3 regions of the Paraglaciecola aestuariivivens genome follow, and region 3 is predicted to be linked to each of the others. Evidence: predicted binding sites of a transcription regulator. Region 3 holds the regulator's gene; each other region holds the start of a gene.
What was found. The regulator sigma-54, encoded in region 3, starts transcription at its own class of promoters, with help from an activator protein. The targets are predictions, from matches to a motif close to GTTGGCACGNNNNTNGNNT.

Region 1 (5,993 bases), on a different contig from region 3:
AGGCGCGAGTTCGTCTAAGGCACTTTCTAACTCACTATCGTCAAAGTCGTTGTCTAACTCGTCTGTGTCACTTGGTGCGACTTTGTGGTCTTTATCTTTTTCAATAAAATCATCGGCAGAAAACTCTAGATCATCCAAAGTATCGATAGACGCACTCTCATTTGAGGTGAGATCTTCTAACACTTCGTCTAGTTCTTCGTTTTCGAAATCTTCAAGGGCCTTTTCAAGTTGATCTTCATCTAAAGTATTGTCATTCGATTCAGGTTGCTCAAACTCTTCTGAAAACTCTGCTTCAAGGGCTTGCTCAAGATCATCGTCTGACTCAATTTCTGGTTCTGACCCAGTATCTATTTCTGGCTCAGCTTCGACTTCTGGCTCATTTTCGATTTCTGGCTCAGATTCTACTTCTGGCTCAGATTCTACTTCTGGCTCAGCTTCGACTTCTGGCTCATCTTCGATTTCTGGCTCATCTTCGATTTCTGGCTCATCTTCGATTTCTGGCTCATCTTCAACTTCAGGCTCAGCTTCGGCTTCTGGCTCTGCTTCGGCTTCTGGCTCATCTTCGATTTCTGGCTCATCTTCGATTTCTGGCTCATCTTCGATTTCTGGCTCATCTTCGATTTCTGGCTCATCTTCGATTTCTGGCTCATCTTCGATTTCTGGCTCATCTTCGATGTCTGGCTCATCTTCGATTTCTGGCTCATCTTCGATTTCTGGCTCATCTTCGATTTCTGGCTCATCTTCGATTTCTGGCTCATCTTCGATTTCTGGCTCATCTTCGATTTCTGGCTCAGATTCTACTTCTGGCTCAGATTCTACTTCTGGCTCAGCTTCAACTTCAGGCTCAGCTTCTAGATCTGTTTCAACTTCAGTGACTTCACCTTCTGTGAAACTTTGCTCATCTAAAACTTCTGAAATATCCACTTCTTGCGAATCAGTCATTTCTTCAGAGTCATCTTGAGCTAATAACTCTTCATCAAGCTCTTCTTCTAAACCGTCTAAATTTTGAATATCTAGTTGAGGTTCGGCCTCATTTTCAAGGTCACTTTCATCTTCGTCAGGCAACATAGATTGCATTTGTTCGATTTGTTCCAACTCATCAATCAAACTGCCTGTAACTTTGTCTAATTCTTCATTTTGCGCTGAAATCTCTTGATCTAGGTTTTGTAAAATTTCTTCATTTATCCCTTGCGAATCATCCACCACCGGATTTTCTGGGGTTTTAGTTACATCTTCGCCAATTAACTCATCTATGCTTATTTCAGGTGGCTCTTCTTCGTCATCATCCACCGCCTGTATGACCACTTCTGGTTCATCTGCAACTTCAGCTAATAAAGATTCATCTTCAATCTCATCATCTTCGCTTGGCGCTGATGGAGGGCTTTGCTCTGCTGTTTCTGCTGTTTCTGCTGTTTCTTCTGCTTCTTCTGTTTCTTCTGCTTCTTCTGTTTCTTCTGTTTCTTCTGTTTCTTCTGTTTCTTCTGTTTCTTCTGTTTCTTCTAAATCTGCTATTTCTTCATCTAATTCATCAGAGCTTTCAGCTAGATCTTCTTCTAGTTCTTCTGTTTCCGTCTGTTCTTGTAGATCTTCAGCACTTTCTTGCTCAAGCGCTTCTTCTACCTCATCTAGCACTTCATCTAAGGACTCATCTGAAGTAGGTAGCTCATCAACGGTTTCTTCTACTTCAGCTAATAAATCATCTTCTTCTTCAAATAAACTATCTAAGTCGTCTTGTTCTACTACATCGGCGCCCACTTCAAATTCGTCATCTAAGGCGTCATCTAGAACTTCATCACCTAAATCATCAAAAGCATCTAAATCTTCGACCAGCGAGTCATCTACACTTTCATCTAAGGCTTCATCTAGCGCTTCATCCAGTGACTCTTCTAGCTCTTCTGCAAGCACATCATCAAGCAAATCTTCATCTTCAAATAAATCATCGCCTTTTGAATCTTGCCCTTCTTCACCTGCAAGTTCAGCGCTTAGCGCATCAGATAAATCATCCATTTCTGCAGTTAATGGATCTAGCGTTAAATCTTCTTCTTCGTCTGGATCAGTATTTGCCGATGAGGCGTCTTTGCGCTTAATCATCCAAATAGCAAAGGCGGCCAGCACCAATAAAACCGGTAGTGTAAATAACAAAATGAGTACTACGGGGTTATCTAACCAAGATTGCGCGGATGCTTTTGCCGCTGCGGCTTTTTCGGCTTCTTCCAAACGGGATTTTTTAAGCAGTTCTTCAATGCTTTCACCCATTTGATTCATTTGTTGGGCTTTAATCTCTTCTTGTGCCCGCATTTGATCGATGTCTTGATTAACTTTGTCGAGTCGTTCAAATAGTTTTTGATTTTCAGTTAAGATACTTTGAACATCATTAATAGATTCGGCAAATTGTTTCCTAATCTCCATAAACTGGCGATTTTGTGCCTCATCTATTGCCCCCAGCTTTTGTTCTATTAAGTTTTTGGTTTGGTCTAAGGCTGCCACTGTTGCCACAGACTGTTCGGGAGAATCCGCTCCCCCTGACTTTAATGCTTGATCTGCACGCTCGGCATTTCTTTGCGCTTGTTTAGGGTCAACTCTGGCAATATAGCGTTCTGAAGGGAGCTGAAGAATTGCCCCGTCTTTCATTAAGTTAAGATTATTACGTTCGAATGCATCAGGGTTAAGCTCGTAAATAGCTTGCATAACCTGATATATAGTTAGATCGTTATTTTGGCGGTAGCGAGAGGCGATTTGCCACAGAGTATCAGACGACTCAATAGGTCCGTAAACTACACCCGAAAGCTGGTCGGCATCATTTTTAGGGCCACGAATTTGAACCTGTTGAAAATCAGCAGCATGAACAGCAGTTATAAAACTAAGCAATAGAAGAAGCTGTACTGCTTTCATTCGCAAATTCATATGGTTCCTTTTCCCCAAAAACACCAACGTCAAAAATACGTTATGCAATCAACACGTCAATCTAGACAGTCAGGCAAACGGCTGTCTGATCACTTTTTTATTCTACAAAATAACGAGTAAAGTCCTACTAATCTTGCCATTTTTTTGACATTTTTAATTAGCATTAATACGCAGAAGCAATTCGTATTCCAAGTTTGAATTGAGAACGTAATTTGTTACTCAACTATAAACTAGAAGACTTGTTTGATCTAGAATCAATACCAGTCAGAGGCTAGTTCTACACTGAATTCAATCAAGGTTAGTCAACGAGTTGACAGCTTTGCTGTTTTATCGGCAATAAATGCCAGAACATGAGGGAGGCCTACTTAACACCAAGTATTAAATAGGCCTTATTTTATAAGGAGGTTAAAGGTAATCGCGGATCAAGACTTCGGCAATTTGTACACTATTAGTGGCCGCGCCTTTACGCACATTGTCTGACACCACCCACATATTGATCCCATTAGGGTGTGAAATGTCGTTTCTCACTCTACCAACATGAGTGTCATCGTTGCCACTAGCGCTGCTGACTTGAGTAGGAAAGTCCTCGCGTTCGCGATGCAGTACTACACCAGGTGCATTAGCCAATAAGTCTTTAACGTCTTCGGCATCAATAGGTGCACGCGTTTCAAGGTGGATAGCTTCACCATGACCATAAAAAACCGGTACTCGTACGGCTGTGGCGTTTACTAGTATACTGTCGTCACCCATAATTTTTTTGGTTTCCCACACCATTTTCATTTCTTCTTTGGTGTAGTCATTATCCATAAACACATCAATTTGCGGGATCACATTAAAAGCAATTTGGCGACTAAAGGCTTGAGTTTTGACTTCTTTAGCACTTAACAGTGCTGCAGTTTGATGTGCTAACTCGTCCATGGCTTCTTTACCCGCACCAGAAACCGACTGATAGGTGGATACGTTAATTCGCTCAATACCCACTGCATCGTGAATCGGTTTTAGCGCAACCATCATCTGAATAGTAGAGCAATTAGGATTAGCTATGATATTGCGGTTTCTAAACCCAGCAATAGCCTGAGGATTCACTTCTGGTACCACTAAAGGGATATCAGCTTCGTATCTAAATTGCGAAGTATTGTCGATCACCACGCACCCTGCTTCTGCAGCTAAAGGGGCAAACTTTTCAGAAACACTTCCTCCTGCAGAGAAAAAGCCAATTTGCACTGTGCTCCAATCAAATTCATCGGCATTCAGCACTGTCACTTCTTTACCCTTAAAGGTCACTTTACCACCGGCAGAACGTTCACTGGCTAAAGGGTAAAGGTTGTTGATTGGAAAATCCCTTTGTTCAAGAATTTCAATCATATGTTGTCCTACTAATCCAGTAGCGCCCAACACTGCGACATCAAAGGCCCGAGACATGGTGTAATTACTCCTAAAAAATTAAAATAAATGTGTAAATAAGCCGCTAGTTAGCAGGCAAAAATCCTAGTTGATAGAGTGCCTTTGAATCAGAAAAATTACCAGTATTTAGCGTGATTGAAGAAAACTCTCTTCTTATAGGATAGTGTTTTCGGATATATCTAAACTGCTCTGCACTAAGCATATTTGCTCTAAAATGGCGGTCATCTTCACTAATATCATAGACAGCTAAGACTAACTCAGGGAATACTTGCCAAAAATCTTGAGTCGCAAGAGTGTCTAAAGCAATAGACTTAGCCTTTGGTAAATATTGCTGTAGAGTTTTAGTAGCAGGTTTAGCCAAAAATTTACACAGAGCTGAATATAACATTTCTGTGCCGCGGGCTTTACCTTCAATGGTATGCCCTGCTATATGGGCGGTGGCTAGTGCAGTATATTTAAGTAATTCAAGATTAATCTTAGGTTCGTTCTCCCACACATCTAACACTAACTGCGGCCCTAATTTTTGTTTTGCTAAGGCCAAGGCTGCATCGTTATCTAACACTTCGCCTCTACAGGCGTTAATTAAAACTTGTTGCTGATTTAATTGGTTTAACACAGCGCTATCAAACATATTCTCAGTGGCATAGGGGCCGTCTTTAATCAAAGGTACATGCAAGCTGATCAAGTCACATTGTAAAATCTGCTCTAACTCAACAAAGTCTCTACTATCACCACTTTTTGCTAAAGGTGGATCACATAATTTATAGGGAATATTTAATTTGCCTAAAATATTTGCCAGTGCAGTGCCTACGTACCCTGCACCTACTATGCCCACTGTTTTTTCTGGCCACTGCCAACTTAAGCGCTGCCCCATGACCATCAAAGCACTGAGTACATATTCAGCCACAGCCACAGCATTACAGCCCCCTGCTGAATAAAATGGGATATTGCGGCTAGCTAGATAGGCGCGATCAATATGATCTGTACCTGCCGTTGCGGTCGCTACCCATTTCAATTGCTGACAGTGCTCTATAAGATCTGCATTAACTTTAGTGGTAGAGCGAACCAAAAGTACATCAGCATCTGCCAACATGCTCGAATTAACCGTTTTATGATTAAATACCTGACATTCGCCCAACTCAGCAAAAAATTCAGCGGCATAAGGCATGCTATCTTCGTAATAAATTTTCATGTTTTATAGGGGCTTAAAAGTTTTGGTTATTATGCCATGCCAGCCCCCCTCTTAGCTACGTAAGCCAGTCAACTAGTTTTGATAACCTGGATTAACCCTATCTAATTTACGTAAAATACCTGGCCATGCTAGCAACCCTCCGGCTGAGCGTGTGACTTGTTCTGCTTGGCTTTGAATTCCGGCCAAGATTGCAGAGTCTATTGGTAGCAACTTTTGCCCGCTAGCTTGGGCTTTTAATTGGATTTGGCAGGCTGTTTCGAGCAAATACATATATAAAAATGCATCGGCGATAGTATGGGCACAGGTTAGCAGCCCATGATTACGCAAAATCATAAAGTGGGTTTGGCCTAAGTCATTGACTAGGCGTGTTTTTTCATCTGGATCCAATGCGACTCCTTCATAATCGTGGTACGACAATGAGGACAAAGGGAATAACGATTGTTGACTTAAAGGCAACAAGCCTTGTTCACTGGCTGACACCGCTATTCCTGCC
Region 2 (5,993 bases), on a different contig from region 3:
CATGGGGGATTTTGCCAACATATTCAGGAAAATGCTCAGCCAGGGTATCGTCTAACGATAGTTTCTTACTACTGACTAATTTGGTGATAGCGACTGCCACATAAAGTTTGCTTATGCTGGCAATCTTAAATAATGCATGGGGATCGGCAGGAATTAGCTTACTACGATCTTTGTATCCCGCGGCATAAAATTGCGCAGGTTGGTTTGCTTGTTGTACGTACACAATCATGCCATCAAACCCATGATCTATGGCTTGCTCAAGTTGTGCTTGAATGGTGTTGGGTAGTGGTAATATCCAGGCTTTAACTAAAATCCATGGCACGTAAAATAACGAAATTACAGTGCCGGTTAATAAAATCAGTCTAAAAAGTGGTTTAAAAGATTTTTTATTCATACTAACTTTGGTTTTTGTCATTGGTAGTTAAATCAATTTGTTGCATGTCAAAATGGCCAACCCTTAAAGGTTAAGCCTAGTTGTTAATTTCTTGCCTATAACGGCTTTATTGGCGTGTTTGATAGCTGATCCACCCTGATAACCCTATAGGCAAAAGCGAAACAACTGCAAAAGTATAGTTGCCCGATGCCACTAAAAATCCTGTTGCTAAGGCAAATGCCAGAATTGCCATATCTGCGCCTATCCGTCTTGATCTTGGTAAGGTAATTAAGGCGCCGGCTAAAATTTGAAATAGTCCATAAAACACAATCATAGAAGTGGACAATCCAAAAGTTTGTAAAAAGGCGACTTCGTCAGGGGCCTGCAATAGTTTAGCTAAGCCAGCAAGCTCACTAATAATTGCCACTATGGCGATAGGTAAAAATCGTAAAACTTTTGGCATTTTGTTCAGTCCTAGGATGGCGGTTTGTTATTCGATGAATCTTTAGATGCAGCAACAAAGACCAACTCACTAAATAACGGGAAGTGGTCTGAATCTATTGAACTGAGCCTCTTTAGTTGGGCTAACTCAAAATGCGAACTATGAAAAATATGATCTAAAGGCCAGCGTAAAAATGGAATTTGGGCATGGAAGGTATTGTACATGCCTCGGCCTAGGCGCGGATCTTGTAGGCCACTGACTTGTCTAAATGCTCGCGTAGTAGGAGACCAAGCCACGTCATTTAAATCGCCCGTTACTATCACAGGGTGAGTGACATCTTTTAATGATTTGGCGACTAACATTAACTCTTTATCTCTTGGGGTGGCACGCTCGTTTTCGGTTGGGCTAGGTGGCGCAGGATGCAAAAAATGGCACTGCACTTTTTGCTGATTGGCTAGCACCAGTGAACAATGAATAGAGGGCACATGGTCTTCAATAAGATCTTTTACTTGTACGTCTAACAAAGGAAATTTGCTATACAAATGCATGCCGTACAAATTATCTAAAGGTCGACTAACTCGGTGTGGATAATCTTTAGCTAAGTCGGCCAAAGCATTTTGCCACCAAGTGTCGGTTTCTAAAGTGACTAATATATCGGGTTGGTATTGCTTAACTAAATCAAGCAGCTTGTTGGCACTGCGATTTGGCATTAATACATTGCTAGTTAAAATTTTAATGGATTGAGTAGCGGCAGTGGATTTGGCTTTAGGTACTTGAATTGGGTAAAACACTGTATATGGCCAAATCCAGATTAATTGGTACATAGTGACCGCCAAGTTTATGCCAACTAAGTAATTACTTAAGTATCCAGAGCCAAACACTAAAACCAAAAGGGCACATAAAAAAGCTAAACAGGCAATTTGTACTCGAGGAAATTCCCACACTCTGCAAAGCCAATGATTTGAAGGTAAAAAAGGCGCTAAAGTTATGCATAACAAAAAGCTAGTCGCGAATAATAAGCAGAGGTTTATCATTATTGCCGTCTTTCTCCAAATGAGTCGGTCAACTTGGCTAGCTGCTGAAGTTTTTAATTAAGGCTTAGCTTATCATTTTGCATGGCTAATTCATCTGACAATTTGAGTTTAATCAAGGCTGCCTGAGTGCTTGTGATGGTTGGCAGGTAAATATTGCAGCAGTATTGCAAGAATTACACAGATAGTGTCAGCAGAAGAATGTGATTACAATCTTTCAATTAATCTATCTTATTGATAAATAGTAAGTTTTAAGGAAACTCTTTAGCTGGCATAAGGGTTGCTTCAAACTAAGAGTAATGCGGAATTCCCCGCTTTAATGATTAGGAGAGCAAAGATGTCAAACGCTAAACAAGCTACAACCAATAGCCAAACTCATGCCAATGAATCTGCCACCCCTATTGCAGATAAAGTATCAGAAACCTTGCATTTATCCGTGGATAACTTAGCCCAACATGCTTCTATGGCAGAGGGCAAGTTGCGTCAATCAGCTGCAGAATCAGCTAAAACCCTAGGTGAGAAACAAAACCAAGCCAAAAAGTATTGGGACAATTCAGCTGTAGGTAAATATACCAAAGCGCATCCTGTCGCTACTGCAGGCATTGCTTTTGCAGCAGGTATGTTAGTGACTTCACTGTTGAAAAAGAAATAGATAGATAGTCATGAAAGCATCAAATTTACACCCAGATGAAGAGCAGGGACCAGCGCAAGCTGATCCCGCCTTTTCTGATGTGCTCTCAGCATGGGAGCAATATTTCACTAGTTTAAAAGTTAAGTATCGCACTCAGCTTGAGCTGTTAGTGGCAGATTTTAGGTTAAGTTTAAAAGCTGTAGTTGTTGCGCTTTTTTGTGTGTTAGGACTCACTGGATTGTTAGTCATCAGCTGGGCTATGGGACTTTACGCCATATTCTTAGGGTTACAGTTAGTGGGTGTACATTGGGCTTTAGCTTTACTCGGACTATTTTTTATCAACATTTTAGTGGCTTGGTTGATGTTAATCACGCTTAAATCAGCGCTGGTAGCCATAGAATTTAAAACCACTTGGCAACACTTGTTTTCATCGCCAAACAAAGTTTGAGAGGTCAATTATGTACGACTTTCTACACAGTCAAAAACAACAACTTTTGCAAGCTAAAGTGCATGCTGAGTTAGCCCAAAAAATCACAACAAGGCGATTAACTCAAGCCACTCACCAAAGTAAGGCGCTATTAGCCTCACCTCAAGGTATTGCTAGTGCCTTTGTATTAGGCGCCCTGAATGGAACAAATCAATCTAGCCATGCATTTTTTCGCGTCTTGCCAGAACTGTTTAAATTGTTCTAGGCACACTCCCAGCCGAGTCTGACTCGGCTTTTTTGTCTTGCACTGTGGAAAGTGTCCCAAGCACTTCCACGGTGCTTTTTTTGCCTGGTTATAATTTAGTTGTTGGGTTTTGTAGTTATTTTTACGCTGTAGAAAATACCAAATAGCTCTGAAAATTTTACCTAAGTCATCTTTTATCCCTATGTAAAAAAGCACTAAGTTGAGCTGAATAATTCCAGTGGTGTTCATCTTAATGTCACATAAGGCCTTTAATAATAAGGGCTAGCAAGTTAGGAGAATAAGTTAATTGGGGTCGATTAATTATTGGTTTTTTTCTGCTAGCTAGGCGCTAGTAAGGTAAATTTACATTTAGGAGTGATGTGATGAAATCTAGCTTAATAAGTGTTTTAGGTATGCTGTTGCTAGCTATATTATTTTCAACTTGGGGTTATGCTCAGACCACGTGGCCGCAAACAGAGTCTAATTTACCTAAAGTCATACAACAGCTCAAACAAGCCATTCAAAATGCCGATCGAAGCCAGCAAGACAAATATAGTCAATTGCGCTTAGAGCGAGCATTATTTTATTACCAACACGCGCTTAGATATCATCAGGCAAAATGGTCGGCAAAAGCCAAAGATTACGCCCAAAGAGGTTTGTTATTAGTAGAGCTACATCAACAGGCCGTGGGTAAACCTGGCTTTTATCGAGCTGATAAACCCCAAGCTCAAACCGCTGGCATAAGTTCGCAATAAACTTTGGATTTTTTGTCGCATCGTTTGATGCCATCTATGCCACCTAATTTTAGAAAATAAGGAACATAGAAACAGGCGTGACCCACAACACATCTTTGTCCAAAAGTAGGCTTGATATTTGATTGCTAGCAAGAGCGCAATTAACGCACCCATTGTTATTATTAACGATTATTTTATGCATAAACTTTCAGTTTATTCTCTGCCCTAACCTAATTTACCAACTAGAACAAAGTCATAGGTCAAACCACTGTAAAAAGATTAGTCCTGATTTTTATTCAGCCAACTAGTGTGAATTTTTTACATTTTGGCTAGCAAAGCTTACATAAATTTCAGTTAACCAACTTTTCCGGGAATTTAATTTTTCAATAAAAATCAAAGTGTTACGTATTGGCATCGATTTAGCATTAGAGAAAGTGAACTTTTAACAGGAGATTAAGTATGAAACGTACAACACTTTCAATTTTTATCGCCGCTGCTATTAGTACCGCAAGCTTTAACGCAAGTGCTCAAAACACTTGGAAAGATACTGCCAAAGATGCATGGATTGATGGCAAAGCCGAATCAACCTTGTTGTTTAACGGTAATTTAAATTCGTTCGACATCAATACTGATGTGAAAAACGGCACGGTAATTTTAACCGGTAAAGTTGATACCTCAGTAGACAGTGCTTTAGCCGAAGAGTTAGTGCGCAGTTTAGAAGGAGTTAAAGACGTAGAAAATAACTTAACTGTTGTGGCTACAGATAAGCCCAAGCAAGACAATCAAATGATGCAACAGTTAAAAGACTCAAAAGTTGAGACTGTGGTTAAAACCCGTTTGTTGTTTGAATCTGAAGTTAGTGGTTTAGACATTGACGTAGAAGTAGAAAAAGGCGTAGTGACCTTAAAAGGTGAAGTGGCTTCTGATTCTGAACGTCAGTTAGCTCAAGCTATCGCCGAAAATACTGACGATGTAACTAAGGTGGTAAATCGCCTTGAATTACAAAGCTAATAAAAATGCATGATCTACATGCCGCGCTTTTGAGCGCGGCATATTTTTTAACAAGTGAAGGCGTTATTTTATGAAAAAATATTTTACTGTTTTAAAAAACAAAAAGTCTGACTATCAGCCTGATGTACTTAAGGTATCAGCGCCCAAGTCAATCAGCCATTTTAATTGGTTTGCTCGTTACCAAACTGCAAATAATTCGAATTAGGCTTTGTTATCACTAAGCTGGTTCGCCCCAAGTGTTTAAAGGAAAATGTCTAATGTCTGCTAACTCCAATGCTTTTTTATTACCTGCTGAAACAGAATACCTTGGCAATGTATTGACAGAGCAAGAGCAAAGCATTGTTATAGTAGGTAAAGGGCAACCCAGTGCCTTACAAGCTAAAGCGCTCAGCGAACACTATGAGGTTTTTAGGGTAGAAAATGTTACTGAGTTGTTTTCTTTAGCCAATCAAAATAATGTTGAGTTGATCTTATTTAACGCAGCCAGTGAACAAAATGCATGGATAGCAGATTTAGCTAAAATTCGTAGCCATTCTTTACTTAATTTTATTCCGCTCTTGGTACTAACACAAAGCCATGCGTTAAATGAACAATTGGTTGCCTTAGAGTTAGGCGCCTTAGATTGTTTAAAAATGCCCACTCACCCGGCTTTATTGCTAGCCAAAATTAATAACTTGATGAATTTAATTAAGAGCGTAAAGGAAATAGAGCAAATCTCTTGTACTGATGGACTAACTGGCCTAGCGAATCGAATGCAACTTGATACTACAATAACCAAAGAATGGTTTAGGATGCAGCGCTGCCAACAAGCTTTCTCGGTTTTAATGATTGATGTGGATCATTTTAAATTATTTAACGATAAGTTTGGTCATTTGCAAGGCGACGAGGCTTTAAAGAAAGTGGCCAAGGCGCTTAGAAGTGTTGCTAATCGCGAAGCTGACTTTGTTGCAAGATACGGAGGCGAAGAGTTTGTTATTTTGTTGCCTTGTACCGACTTGGCTGGAGCAAAAAAATTAGCCGAGTCTGTGTTAGCAAAAGTGCAGGCACTAAAGCTAGCAAGTGCGCATCTTGAGCATGAGTATTTATCGGTAAGCATAGGA
Region 3 (5,993 bases):
TCAGGTAGCATATTTTTGATGATGCCGTTTCGCACATCATCAGATAATTCTTCGAGTACATCACTGTAAAGATCGGGCTCAATCAGTTGCCAGATATCTAAACGGTTTCGACTTCGACTAGATTCAAGCAATAAGGCTACATCACAAGGTGGAACTTCTTGTAATAAGGCTTTAGCCAGCACAGTTTCGCCTTGATTTAAGGCTTCATTAATTGCATGAAGTTGGCTGTTGCTGTGTTGTGCTTCGAAGGTTTCTGGCATGCTGATTAACTACTATTACTCGTTGATAACTAAAAAGTTGTGTAACAGATTGATTTTGCTTTAGTAGTTTAATCTAAGGCACTGAAATGGTCAGCACTTATTTGTCTATCTTTTACATTCTTTAGTTATTAGCAGGGGGGCAATGTTTGAACAGCTTATTCTTGTTCGTTAAATTTAGTGGCAATAAGGGTTTCTACTGCGTCGAGGGCAGCTTGCGCATCTGCCCCTTCGCTCACTACTTTAACTTCTTTACCTTGATGGCTTTCTAACATCATTAGGCCTAAAACACTGTTTGCTGAAGCTTGTTTGTCGCCTTGATATAAGGTGATTTGAGCGTCAAATTTATTGGTCAATTGAACTAATTGAGTTGCCGCTCGGGCGTGCAGGCCTAGCTTATTGACTATCAAAAGCGTTTTTTCAAATTTAGGCATGAGTTACCTATTTAATTCGCGATGACGTATTTGCACATCGGGATGCGAATCGCTAAAGCTTTTGGCTAAGGTTTCGGCTACATAAACTGAGCGATGTTGGCCGCCTGTACAACCTATGGCAATAGTCACATAACTGCGATTATTACGTTCTAAGTGGGGTAACCAGGTAGATATAAGGTTTTGAATTTGCCAAATAAATTTGGTTACTATGGGTTGTGAGCCTAAAAAGTTTTGCACAGGCGCATCTAAGCCTGTGAGGTGTTTTAGGTCTGGCTCCCAATGTGGATTGGGTAAAAAGCGCCCATCAAATACGTAATCCGCATCTTTAGGTATTCCATGCTTAAAACCAAAAGATTCAAATACCAAAACTAAACGAGAGCTTTTTTTGCCTAATATGCGCTCTCGCACTAATTCGGCTAATTGGTGAACGCTGAGTTGGTCTGTATCTAAGTATAAATCAGCGCGTTCTGCTATAGGGGCCAAAAGTTGGCTTTCAGCATGGATAGCCGCAGATAGTGACTTATTTTGTTTAGATAAAGGATGTAAACGTCGGGTTTCACTAAAGCGTTTAATTAATATGTCATCGCTGGCATCTAAATAGAGTATGGTCATAGTCCAAGTCGATGGCAGGTAATCAAGAATTTCCACTAACTCGTTGGGGTTTTTGGGTAAGTTTCGAACGTCTATGCTGACCGCAACCTGATCGTACTCGTCTACCACTGTATGGGTTAATGTTGGCAATAAATTAACTGGGATGTTGTCTACGCAGTAGTAACCTAAATCTTCTAGTGAGCGCAATACAATGGATTTACCTGAACCAGAACGCCCACTAATAATGATTAATTTCATTTAAATGATAGCCTCAAATAATTCTTGATCGGTTTTTGCCTTACGCATTTTATCTAAGGTCACTTTATTATTTAGCTTAAACGCAATGGCAGACAAAGTGCCTAAATGTTCTGAGGCTTTATTTTCGGGTACTAAAATCGCAAAAAAGACATCTACGGGAGCATTGTCTATAGCGTCGAAATCAATCCCATGCTCAGTGGTTACCACTATAGCTAGCACTTTTTCTAAATCGCGTAAACGCCCATGAGGTAGCGCAATACCATTGCCAATACCCGTACTGCCCATTTTTTCGCGGCATATCAAACTGGCTAAAATAGTGGCTTGATCTATGTCAATCAAATGCTGGTTGGCAATTTGACTAATCAATTCGAGCACTTTCTTTTTGCTGCTACCTTGAACTGCACATATAGTGCAGTCAGGGTGCAGAATATCTTTTATTTCCATTGCGATTCTAATGGTTGGGGGTTAATGGCGTTTAACTTTTTCCTTGTGCTTTATCACTTGTCGGTCAAGTTTATCGATTAAAGCATCAATGGCGGCATACATATCGGTATGTTCGGATGTGGCAAAAACTTCAGTGCCGCTAAGGTGTAATGTGGCTTCGGCTTTTTGATTCAACTTTTCTACATTTAAAATGACATAAACATTGTTAATGGCATCGTAGTGTCGTTCTAATTTAGTAAATTTTGTGTCTACGTAGTCTCTTAAAGAATCTGTAATATCTACATGATGACCGGTCAGGTTAATTTGCATATCGCCTTCTCCTTCTTCAATCCGCCTATAGTAGGCTCTTACGTTGGTTTGACGGTGGGATCATTAAAGACTCCCGATATTTTGCTATTGTACGCCGTGCCACTTTAATGCCTTGGTCGGCTAACAATTGGGCAATCTTACTATCACTTAATGGTTTACTTGGTTTTTCGGCTGCTACCAGCTTTTTAATTAAAGCTCGAATAGCAGTAGACGAACATTCGCCTCCAGTTTCAGTGGCAACATGACTAGAGAAGAAATATTTTAGTTCAAAAATCCCTCTAGGTGTGTGCATATACTTCTGGGTTGTTACTCGGCTGATTGTAGACTCATGCATATCTACCATTTCAGCCACATCATTGAGTACCATAGGCTTCATCATTTCTGGCCCATGTTCAAAAAAGCCCATTTGTTGTTGCACTATGCAGTTTGACACTTTTAATAAGGTTTCGTTTCGACTTTCGACACTTTTTATAAACCACTTAGCTTCTTGTAAATGCGAACGAATAAACTGGCTGTCAGAGGCGTTTTTTAAGCCCTTGCTCATAGCCGCATATTGTTGGTTTACATTGAGCTTGGGTAAGCTGTCGGGGTTAAGCTCTACTGTCCAGCGGCCATTCTTTTTAGACACAGACACATCTGGGATCACGTATTCAGATTCACCCGTGACTATAGCTGTGCCAGGTCTAGGGTTAAGGCTTTGCAGTAAACGCATAACTTCGCGTAACTCGTCTTCTTTTAGACGAGTTTTGCGCATTAAGGTACGGTAGTCTTTACTGCCAATTAAATCGCAATATTCAGTGATTAACATCTTGGCTTCTTCTAACCAAGGGGTATCGGGAGCAAATTGTTTAAGTTGAATTAATAAACACTCTTGGGCACTGCGAGCGCCAGAGCCAACAGGATCAAACATTTGAATGCGCTTGAGCACCACTTCTACTTCATCTAACTCTATTTCTTCATCATCCATGCTAGCCAGCACTTCTTCGGTACTGATAGTTAAGTAACCAGCTTCGTCAATAGAGTCAATAATAGCCATAGCAATGGCGGCGTCTGTTTCGCTAAAATGGGTGAGACGCATCTGCCATAATAAATGGTCTTGAATATTGTCTGTGGTTTCACCCTGAAAAACTTGGTCGTCATCGCCTGCTGAGCCGGCGCTGGTCATAGATGAAGGCGCAGAAGAGGCACTCAGATATTCATCCCAAGTGCTGTCTAGAGGTAAATCTTCGGGAATATCGTTATTTTGCAGGGCATCACCGGTTTCAACGCTGTCGGCGCTGACTTCTTTTTGTGAATTGCTCTCGTCTTTTGCATCGGCGCTGTGATTGGTTTCTAGGGCTTTTTCGTCACTAGCATTGTCTTGCTGCTCATCTATTTCTAACAATGGATTAGAATCAAGGGCCTCTTGAATTTCAGTTTGTAAATCCAAGGTTGATAACTGCAACAGCTTAATCGCCTGTTGCAGCTGCGGAGTCATAGTGAGTTGTTGGCTAAATTTTAACTGTAAAGAGGGTTTCATTTACTTCTTATGCTTAGTCTGTTGTTGTTATCAGCCGAGTTACACTCTTGATTTGCGACATTTTGCTGGCTAAGTTGGATTTCTTCATATCTATCAGTTGATTATGGGTTGAATCCAGTTTAGGTCAAGGATAAAAATTCGTAAATTAAGAGTCATGAATAGCTTAACTATAGCCTGAATTGTTCACCTAGGTATACATCTCTTACACGTTGATCACTTAAAACTTCTTCGGCAGTGCCAGAAGCTATGAGTTCACCATGACTGACTATGTAAGCTTTTTCACAAACGTCTAGGGTTTCTCTGACATTGTGGTCAGTAATTAACACACCTAAACCGCGATCTCGCAAGTGCTGAATAATCTTTTTAATGTCGTTTACCGAGATAGGATCGACTCCCGCAAAGGGTTCATCTAATAATATAAATTCTGGGTCGGCAGCTAAGGCGCGGGCAATTTCAACTCTTCGCCGCTCACCGCCAGATAAGCTCATACCTAAGCTATTGCGAATATGGTTTATATTGAATTCGTCTAAAAGTGAATCAGCTTGTTGCTCTCTTTGTTCGGTCGAAAGCTCTTTGCGCGTTTGTAAAATAGCCATTAAGTTTTGATGTACAGTCAGCTTTCTAAAAATAGAGGCTTCTTGAGGTAAGTAACCTATGCCTTGTCTGGCACGCACATGCATAGGTTGTAAAGTTAAGGCTTGTTGATCAATAAAAATATCGCCTTTATCTAAAGGCACTAAGCCAACAATCATATAAAATGTGGTGGTTTTTCCCGCACCATTAGGGCCTAGCAGTCCTACTATTTGCCCAGTAGACACCTCTAAACTTACATCCCGCACTACCTGGCGTGATTTATAAGATTTAGCCAAATGTTGAGCTTTTAAAACGGCCATTAAGGTTGGTTTTCCTGTGTTTTAGCTTCTGGCGTCTTAGTGACTGGCTGAAAAGTCGTGATTACCCGACCGCTTTCTTGATCACTGCCCTGAGCAATAATTTGTTCTAATTCCATATTAAACTTTATGGATTTGCCTTTAACACTGCTGGAGTTTTGGGTGATATGGGCATTGCCTTCTAAGCTAAGTGAACGACTATCTCTGTGATATTCAATTCTATCCGCGCTGGCGGTTACTGTACTGCCATCTTCTTGTTTTTGTGAATAGGTTGCAGGGTTGCCTGTTGCAATAAAAATTTCTTTGCCTTCGCCTTTGCTAGCATCAATTTCTAACGCGTCAGCTTTAACTTCTAACGAACCTTGTTTGATCACCACATTGCCTTCGTAAGTGGCTTTTTTGGCAATGCCATCAGCGTTTTGATATTGCGAAGCTAATTCAATCTTTTTACTAAAGTCGTCTTTGCCTGCGTGACTGGTGGCCGCAAACAAGCATAAGCCCAACAAACTAGTGTGATGAAGCAGGCTGGTAAACAGTTTTAACATGGTCTAATAACTCGTATCTTTGGGTTTCTAAGCTTGCGGTAAAGCCGTTACTGTTAATGACGTAATTGGGCCCAACAATTTCTACAGCTTGATCTGAATACATGGTTTTTTCAGCTAAATTCACTTCAACAAATTGTGTTTTAATGACTTGAATATAACCTTGATCGTTCAGACTGGTTATTTGTACATCAGATTCAAATTGAATCCGTTGATCTTCGTATAGTGTGCCTTCATTTGCTTTAACTTTCCATGGATGCATCGACTGAGCAAACAATAAATAATTAGGTTGGGTAAATAGAGTAAAGCCAAGTAAATCAAAATGTTCCATCTTTTGGGCAAACACTTGATGGTTAATATGACCCATTTTATCGTATAAAGTGCTGCGCATTTGTTTGGCTTGATAATTCGGCACCCAAGCTTCTTCTGTTAGATTATCTGTATCGGGTGGCGCTTGATTAAGCCAGCTAGGCAAACTTAAGCCTAACGCTAATAAAAAAAGCATACCTATACAGAGTGTTACTCTGTTCATACACTGGCACCGTGTATGCCTTCAAGTTTATTGTGTGCCAATAGAATTAGATCACATAACTCCCGCACTGCACCCATACCGCCTTTAGTGATAGTGCAATAATTGGCTTGCGCGGCAACAATAGGGTGACCATCTTGTACACATACTTTTATTTGGGCGGCTTTAAACATGCCCAAATCTGGCATATCGTCGCCTATGGCAGCGGTAGCATGGGGGG

Region 1: ACVCDT_RS09340 (FimV/HubP family polar landmark protein) is a predicted target of sigma-54. The motif match lies at 3,079-3,097, and genes of this name have one in related genera.
Region 2: ACVCDT_RS00460 (BON domain-containing protein) is a predicted target of sigma-54. The motif match lies at 4,290-4,308, and genes of this name have one in related genera.

The regions. Positions count from the first base shown of each region.
Region 1 covers NZ_JBRKBA010000005.1:142,680-148,672, reverse strand. Annotated here, with positions in the region: gene ACVCDT_RS09340 (FimV/HubP family polar landmark protein) at 1-2,904, opposite strand, end outside; gene ACVCDT_RS09335 (aspartate-semialdehyde dehydrogenase) at 3,310-4,326, opposite strand; gene ACVCDT_RS09330 (4-phosphoerythronate dehydrogenase) at 4,373-5,500, opposite strand; gene ACVCDT_RS09325 (class II aldolase/adducin family protein) at 5,573-5,993, opposite strand, start outside.
Region 2 covers NZ_JBRKBA010000001.1:87,905-93,897, reverse strand. Annotated here, with positions in the region: gene ACVCDT_RS00495 (serine hydrolase domain-containing protein) at 1-394, opposite strand, end outside; gene ACVCDT_RS00490 (hypothetical protein) at 501-836, opposite strand; gene ACVCDT_RS00485 (endonuclease/exonuclease/phosphatase family protein) at 848-1,759, opposite strand; gene ACVCDT_RS00480 (DUF883 domain-containing protein) at 2,184-2,498, shown strand; gene ACVCDT_RS00475 (hypothetical protein) at 2,509-2,925, shown strand; gene ACVCDT_RS00470 (hypothetical protein) at 2,936-3,169, shown strand; gene ACVCDT_RS00465 (hypothetical protein) at 3,532-3,903, shown strand; gene ACVCDT_RS00460 (BON domain-containing protein) at 4,342-4,893, shown strand; gene ACVCDT_RS00455 (GGDEF domain-containing protein) at 5,151-5,993, shown strand, end outside.
Region 3 covers NZ_JBRKBA010000008.1:15,997-21,989, reverse strand. Annotated here, with positions in the region: gene mgtE (magnesium transporter) at 1-260, opposite strand, end outside; gene ACVCDT_RS12465 (HPr family phosphocarrier protein) at 416-691, opposite strand; gene rapZ (RNase adapter RapZ) at 695-1,540, opposite strand; gene ptsN (PTS IIA-like nitrogen regulatory protein PtsN) at 1,541-1,984, opposite strand; gene hpf (ribosome hibernation promoting factor) at 2,006-2,293, opposite strand; gene ACVCDT_RS12445 (RNA polymerase factor sigma-54) at 2,319-3,812, opposite strand; gene lptB (LPS export ABC transporter ATP-binding protein) at 3,980-4,705, opposite strand; gene lptA (lipopolysaccharide transport periplasmic protein LptA) at 4,705-5,247, opposite strand; gene lptC (LPS export ABC transporter periplasmic protein LptC) at 5,210-5,776, opposite strand; gene kdsC (3-deoxy-manno-octulosonate-8-phosphatase KdsC) at 5,773-5,993, opposite strand, start outside.